3 regions of the Holdemania filiformis genome follow, and region 1 is predicted to be linked to each of the others. Evidence: predicted binding sites of a transcription regulator. Region 1 holds the regulator's gene; each other region holds the start of a gene.
What was found. Region 1 encodes Rex, which represses fermentation and respiration genes when NADH is low (regulators of the CRP and FNR family bind a similar motif). Its sites were predicted from a motif close to GTGAANNNNTTCAC; they were not measured.

Region 1 (2,270 bases):
CGGCCTTGTGGGTTCGCTGCATGTCGGCGTCCAGGCCGCGAAAACCCTGGCCTGGTATTACGATAAACCGCTGATCCCGCTGCATCACATCATCGGACATATTTACGCCAACCGCTTCGTCGACGAACTGCGCTTCCCGATGATTGCGCTGGTGGTGTCCGGCGGTCATACCGAGCTGGTTTGGATGAAAGATGAGTGGTCGTTTGAGATTCTCGGCACAACGCAGGACGATGCGATCGGCGAGGCGTATGACAAGGTTTCCCGAGTGATGGGAACCGGGTATCCGGGTGGTCCGGTCATTGATAAAATGGCAAAACAGGGACATCCGCATTACACCTTGCCGAAGCCGAAGACCGAGAAGCCGCTTGATTTTTCCTTCAGCGGTTTGAAATCGGCGGTCCTGCAGCTGATCGACCGGGAAAATAAAAAGGGCGAGGAACTGAACAAGGAAGATCTTTCCTACGCTTTCCAGGAAGCGGCGCTTGACACGCTGCTGAAAAAGACGATGCAGGCAGTTAAAGAATTTAAACCGAAGCAGGTCGTATTGGCAGGCGGCGTCGCGGCGAATTCCCGCCTGCGTGAGAAAATCTCGGAGATGATTCAGGAAACGCCGGAGGTTCATCTGACGATTCCGCCGTTATGGTGCTGTACGGACAATGCCGCGATGATCGGCGCCGCCGGCTGGACAGCGTATACGCACGGTTTAAACGGCTCATTGGACATCGCCGCGAACCCGTCGATGGAAATTGAAACAAGTTCAATTCATTAAATCATTCACAATTTAAAACAAGTGTGCTAGAATAATGCAGAAGGGGTTGATAGTATGCCAACAAAGTCAGTCCCTAAGGCTACACTGCAGCGTTATCCAATCTATCTGAAAGCTTTACGCAAACTCAAAAATTCCGGCGTAACCCGGATCATGTCCAAGGAGCTTTCGGAATATGTGGCCATTGAGTCCACGACGATCCGCCGGGATTTCTCATTCCTGGGATCGCTGGGGAAGCAAGGTTATGGCTATGACGTTGACCGCCTGATTGAAATATTCAACGAACAGTTGGGCATGGGATTCGACGAGAAGATTATTCTTGTCGGAGCAGGCAACCTTGGGAAAGCTTTAATGAATTACAATCGCTGGAACCATGTTGTCGGCGAGATTGTATGTGCCTTTGACATCCGTCCGGAGTCTGTCGGGAAAACGCCGATTCCGGTTTACCACGTTGATGAAATGAAGGATAAGATTCCGGAAGGCTGCCGGATTGCGATCCTGTGCGTTTCATCGAATGTTCAGGACGCGGCCGATCGTCTGATCGAATGCGGCATTACCGGGATTGTTGATTTCTCGCACGAGCATTTCCAGGTTCCTAAGGGAGTTCTGGTCAAGCCGATCGACGTCGTTTCAACGATCCAGGAATTGGTTTTTGAAACCAACAACATGAAAAAGTAGAAGGCAGCGAAAAGAGAACGATCCCATTACTGAAGCACAGCGAGCCGGGCAGGGTGAAAGCCGGAGTTCAGTCAGGGAATGCGGAACACTCTGGGAGCCGGATCGGAGAACTGAAAGTAGACGATCCCGTCGGCGGCGTTAACGCACCCTGAGGCCTGGTGATTTTGCGATCATTCGGGCGAATGAGGATGGCACCACGTTGTTCAACGTTCCTTAATCAGGAACGTTTTTTTATTTATAAATAGACAAAAGGAGAAAAGTATGCTTACATTCATGACCGTCAGAGAACTCTACGAAATGGCTTGTTCCGGCAGCACCATGGAAACCGATCAGATCGAGTATGCCCAGCTGCAGGGATGGGTCAGAACCAACCGCAACAACGGTTCGATCGGGTTTATCGAGCTGAACGATGGAACGTATTTCCGCAACGCTCAGCTTGTTTACTCTTCCGATCTGGCCAATTTTCAGGATGTATCCAAATATCTGACAGGCACGGCGCTGACTGTTACGGGGAAAGTCGTACTGACCCCGCAGGCGAAGCAGCCATTTGAGCTGCAGGTCACAGAAGTGATTTTGGAAGGCGCCTGCGACAACACCTACCCGTTGCAGAAAAAACGGCATTCGTTTGAGTATCTGCGCGAGATCGGACATCTGCGTCCGCGCAGCAACACGTTCAACGCGGTTTTCCGCGTCCGCTCCGTCCTGGCGATGGCGATTCACGAGTTTTTCCAGGATCAGGGCTTTGTCTACGTTAACGCCCCGATCATTACCGGCAACGACGCAGAAGGCGCAGGCGAGGTCTTTACCGTCACTACCCGCGATGACG
Region 2 (2,270 bases), on a different contig from region 1:
TTCTGGAACTCAACCGCATGAACCTCCGTCATATGACCGATATTCTCAATTTCCTGCCCCCAGACCAGATAACCGATCTGATCTGTCTGGTCAAGAATCGCATTGGAAATCACATCGCGACGACCCATTTCGTCAACGAAGCGGACGCCTTCCTTATTCAGAAGCAGGCCACCGTCCATCCGGGAGTTGGCGACATATGAAATAATTCCGGTGATTGGATTGCAGGTCGGATAAACCTGGATGAACTCCATATCAACTAGCGAAGCCCCGACTTCTTCGGCCATTCTGATCCCATCGCCAGTGCTGATCGCACGAGCTGTCGTCTTAAAGCGTTCATCATAGTTCGCGTTGTACTGCTTGCGCATTTCGACATTGGACGCGAAGCCGCCGGTCGCCAGGATTACGCCCTTAGCCGCATTGAAGGTGATTTGCTGACCATCGTAAGCTGCCCGGATGCCACTGGCCCGGCCTTCATTCATCAGAATTTCTTCGCCTTTGACATTGCACAAAATATCGACACCAGCCGCTTCCGCCGCATCGCGCAGCTTAAAGATCAGCTCGTCGCCATGGTTCCCCACCGGGATCAGCGCCCGCGGGACAGAATGGCCGCCGAACTGCTGAAGACGGTCTGGCATAAATTCGACATGGATATCGTCGATCAGCCAGTTTGTCGCGTCCAGCGCGTTTTCCGCCATGACTTCCACGAGTTCGCGGTTGGCTTCTTGGTCGCCGGAATTGTAGGTATCCTCGGCAAATTTTTCGACACTGTCCTCAATTCCCTTGGCTAACTGATGCTGCGTTCCCGGCGCGTTAAGGCCGCCGCCGGAAACCAGCGTATTGCCGCCGACAGCCGGCGTCTTTTCCAACACGGCAACGTGGGCGCCGTTATTCGCGGCTTCAATTGCCGCGGTCAGACCGGCTCCGCCACCGCCGACGATTACGACATCATAATCGTAGTTGTCTTCCATTTCTGCTTTATCCAGCGATACCTTTGACTCGTTTTTGAAATAGGCGTCATCGGCGCCAGCTTCTTTCAAAGCATTGCGAACCGCGTTTACTACGCCCGCGCTGGAAATTGTGGCGGCTGATACCAAATCGACCTGAGTGCTCTGCGACTGGTTCATCTTTTCCACAAGAGTCTGAATAGCCAGATCGCCAATTCCGGCAGTTTCATCCTCCTCCAGAACACGGATAGTGTTGAGTTTTCCCTCCTCCACCGTGACTTCCACATTGATTTTTCCATTGTGACCTGCAGCGGTTCCAGTGTATGTCCCATCGGTCAGTGACGTTACAGCCGGATCCGGCGACGAAGTTGAATTCTGATTACCGCAAGCAGCCAGCGATAGACAAAGCAAACCCGCCATAAGTAAAGCTAAACATTTCTTCATAAGTTTCCTCCCTGATATGCTAAAAATATAACATATCAGCTTGTGAACGATTTTTCAAATTTTGGCACTTTTGTATAAAAATCTGTACTTCGCTTCCAATGGCTAGTAAGATGCACTCTTATGGCAGACAAAAAAACGGCGATCTTAAACCTCCGCAATCAGAAGATAGCAGAGCCACGATAGGGAGATTCCTTGGTCAGTTATCTGCTTTTTGGATCGAGCCTCTTTTTCTTGTCTTAGAGAGATTGATTTCACTGGGCACGCAAAGATCATAAAGTCAAAGGAGATCTTGTCATCAGACTAACCGATGCAGAACATGTCAATCCATTAAGGATTAAATCTGCGCTGCATGTTCGGTTTTATACCTAAAAGAAAACCAGCGGCGGCCTCAGATTCCTTGATCTGAACGCTTCACTGGTTTTTACGCTTGTCGCCTTTTAAATTAATTTCCTGCCTATGCCCCTTAAGGCCGGCATTCGGCGTTTCGCTCATACGCGTCAATTTTGTAATTCAGCCGTTCCAATGTTTCATTCATCTCGCGGATGCGTTCGATCAGCTGTTCCCGCTGTTCGATTAACAGCTGTTTGCGGGCCTGGATTGTTTCATCGCCCTTCTGATATAAAGCGACATACTCGATCAAGACCTCGATCGGAAGGCCCGCCTGCCGCATACATTTAATGAACTCTACCCAGCGGCAGTCCTCCTCGGTGTAATCGCGGATTCCGCTGGACGTGCGGTTCACCCGGGGAAGCAGACCGACGCGCTCATAATAACGCAGCGTATCCTGGGTTAAATCATATTTCTTACTGACTTCAGCAATGTTCATCTTGAATCTCCTTTCCTCTTTATTCAGCTTAACCCCAACTTTTCTTTCATGATGAA
Region 3 (2,270 bases), on a different contig from region 1:
TTTATCGACGAGCTGGTTCACCGCGAAGCGGAAGGCGTTACGGGAATCGGCGATGGGATTGCGATTCCCCACGGCCGTTCCGCGGTCGTGAACCGCAGCGTCATTGCGATTGGACGCACCCGCACCGACGTCAGCTGGGAAACGTTTGACGACAAACCGGTCCGCTGCATTATTATGTTTGCGATTCGCGACGTAGATATGTCGCAGCATATTATGCTTCTGTCCCATGTCGCCCAGCTGTTATTGGATAAGGACGTGATTGACACACTCCATCACGCCCGGACGGTTGAGGAAATCGTCAATATTTTAAGAAAGGAGGAATCGGAATGAAGATCGTCGGAATTACTGCCTGTCCAACAGGGATCGCACACACCTACATCACGAAGAAGAAAATCATCGAAGCGGCCAAAGCCTGCGGCTATCCCTGCCGGATTGAAACCCAGGGGTCGATCGGCGCTGAGGATGAACTGACAGCTCAGGAAATTGCGGATGCCGACGTTGTGCTGTTAGCGGTCGACGTCAAGATCACGGGGGAAGAACGCTTCAAAGGCAAACCGGTCGTACGCTGCCGGACGGAAGATGTCATGCGCAACACGGAAGGCTTCCTGAAGAAGATTGAAGCGACGTTGAAGAGTCACCGCTGAAGAGAGCGTCTGTCGGAAAAGCTCACTGTGAAAGGTTTGACGAAGAAAGCGTATTTGAAAATAACCGGAAGCAATTCTCGTTATCCGCAACAGAAAGAAAGATTTAAAAACTAGAAAAGAGGGAGAATTTAATGAATTGGAAAATCATCAAGAAACACATCATGACTGGAATCTCGTTCATGGTTCCCGTCGTCGTCGGCGCTGGGCTTTGCCAGGCACTGGGCGTCATTCTCGGCGGTCCGAATGTCAAGGACGCCGTCGGCAGTTTCGCTTACATCATCTACAAGGTCGGCAATCTGGGGATGTCCACGATGATCATTCCGGTCATCTGCGCCGCGATATCCTACTCCATTGCGGATAAGCCGGGCATTGCGCCGGGCCTGGTCGTCGGTTTGGTGAGCGCGGAAATCAAGGCAGGTTTCTTAGGAGGATTGGTCGGCGCGTTCTTAGTCGGATATGTCGTCAATGCCATGAAAAAATACATTCATCTGCCAGATTCGATGAAGGGATTGATGCCGATTCTGATCATTCCGTTCTTCGCTTCGCTAATCTGCGGCGTGCTGATGTTTACCGTGCTGGGGACGCCGATCGCGTATTTCATGGATGCGATGACGCAGTTTTTGGCGAATCTGTCAACCGGTTCCAAGTTTGTCTACGGCTTCGTCATGTCGGCGGGTTCGGCGTTCGACTTCGGCGGTCCGGTCAACAAGACGGTTTCCTTATATACAACGGCAATGCTGGCGGATGGAATTTATGGGCCGAAGGCGTGCCACATGGTCGCGTGCATGATTCCGCCGATGGGCGTGCTGATCGCCTGGGGTCTGAGCAAGCTTTTCCGCAAGCCGATTTATACGAATGATGAAAAGGAAAACCTGAAAGCCTGCTTCCCGATGGGAGTATGTATGATTACCGAATGCGTTATCCCGTTGGCGATGAATGATCTGTGGCGGGTGGTGCTGTCCAGCGTTCTGGGCGGTTCAATTGCGGGTGGTCTGTGCATGATGTGGGGCGTCGAGAGTCCGGTCGCACATGGCGGCTGGTTCGTTATCCCGACTTTTACCAATCCGCTGGGGTTCGTCGCTGCTTTAGTGATCGGCAGCGTTATCATGGGTGTCGCGTTGTTTGTTCTCAAGCGTCGTTTAACACCGAGCCAGGAAGCCTACGGCATCGATTATACGCAGGCTGACGACGGCGAAGTTGCCGAAGTCAACATTACGTTCTGATCAGAAACAGGAGGGATTTATCATGTTAATGAACATGCAGGAATTTCTAGCCGTCGCGGAAGAACATCACTTCGCGGCCGGCGCCTTCAACGTCACTGAGGTCGCGAATTTCCGCTGCGTCGTGGAAGAAGCGGAGGCGCAGAAAGCGCCGACGATCATTGCGATCGCCGTCAATGAGCTTGACTTTTGCGGCCCTGAATTTTACAGCTATGTCCGCACACGGCTTTTGGAAAGTCCAATTCCATTTGTGCTGCATCTGGATCATGGCCGCACGCTGCAGGATATTCTGCGGGCGATCCAGGCGGGTTTCACTTCCGTCATGTTCGACGGCTCAGAGCTGCCTTATGAGGAGAATATCCGCCAGACGAAAGCGGTTGTCGATCTCGCCCATCTAATCGGCGTT

Region 2: a site for Rex is predicted at 1,630-1,643, ahead of DWY25_RS04135 (flavocytochrome c). Genes of this name have one in related genera too.
Region 3: a site for Rex is predicted at 672-685, ahead of DWY25_RS09860 (PTS fructose transporter subunit IIC). Genes of this name have one in related genera too.

Annotation. Positions count from the first base shown of each region.
Region 1 is NZ_QRUP01000001.1:407,850-410,119, reverse strand. It holds gene tsaD (tRNA (adenosine(37)-N6)-threonylcarbamoyltransferase complex transferase subunit TsaD) at 1-769, shown strand, start outside; gene DWY25_RS02055 (redox-sensing transcriptional repressor Rex) at 824-1,444, shown strand; gene asnS (asparagine--tRNA ligase) at 1,706-2,270, shown strand, end outside.
Region 2 is NZ_QRUP01000003.1:191,409-193,678, forward strand. It holds gene DWY25_RS04135 (flavocytochrome c) at 1-1,388, opposite strand, end outside; gene DWY25_RS04140 (MerR family transcriptional regulator) at 1,852-2,214, opposite strand.
Region 3 is NZ_QRUP01000011.1:35,262-37,531, reverse strand. It holds gene DWY25_RS09870 (PTS sugar transporter subunit IIA) at 1-330, shown strand, start outside; gene DWY25_RS09865 (PTS fructose transporter subunit IIB) at 327-644, shown strand; gene DWY25_RS09860 (PTS fructose transporter subunit IIC) at 776-1,867, shown strand; gene DWY25_RS09855 (ketose-bisphosphate aldolase) at 1,890-2,270, shown strand, end outside.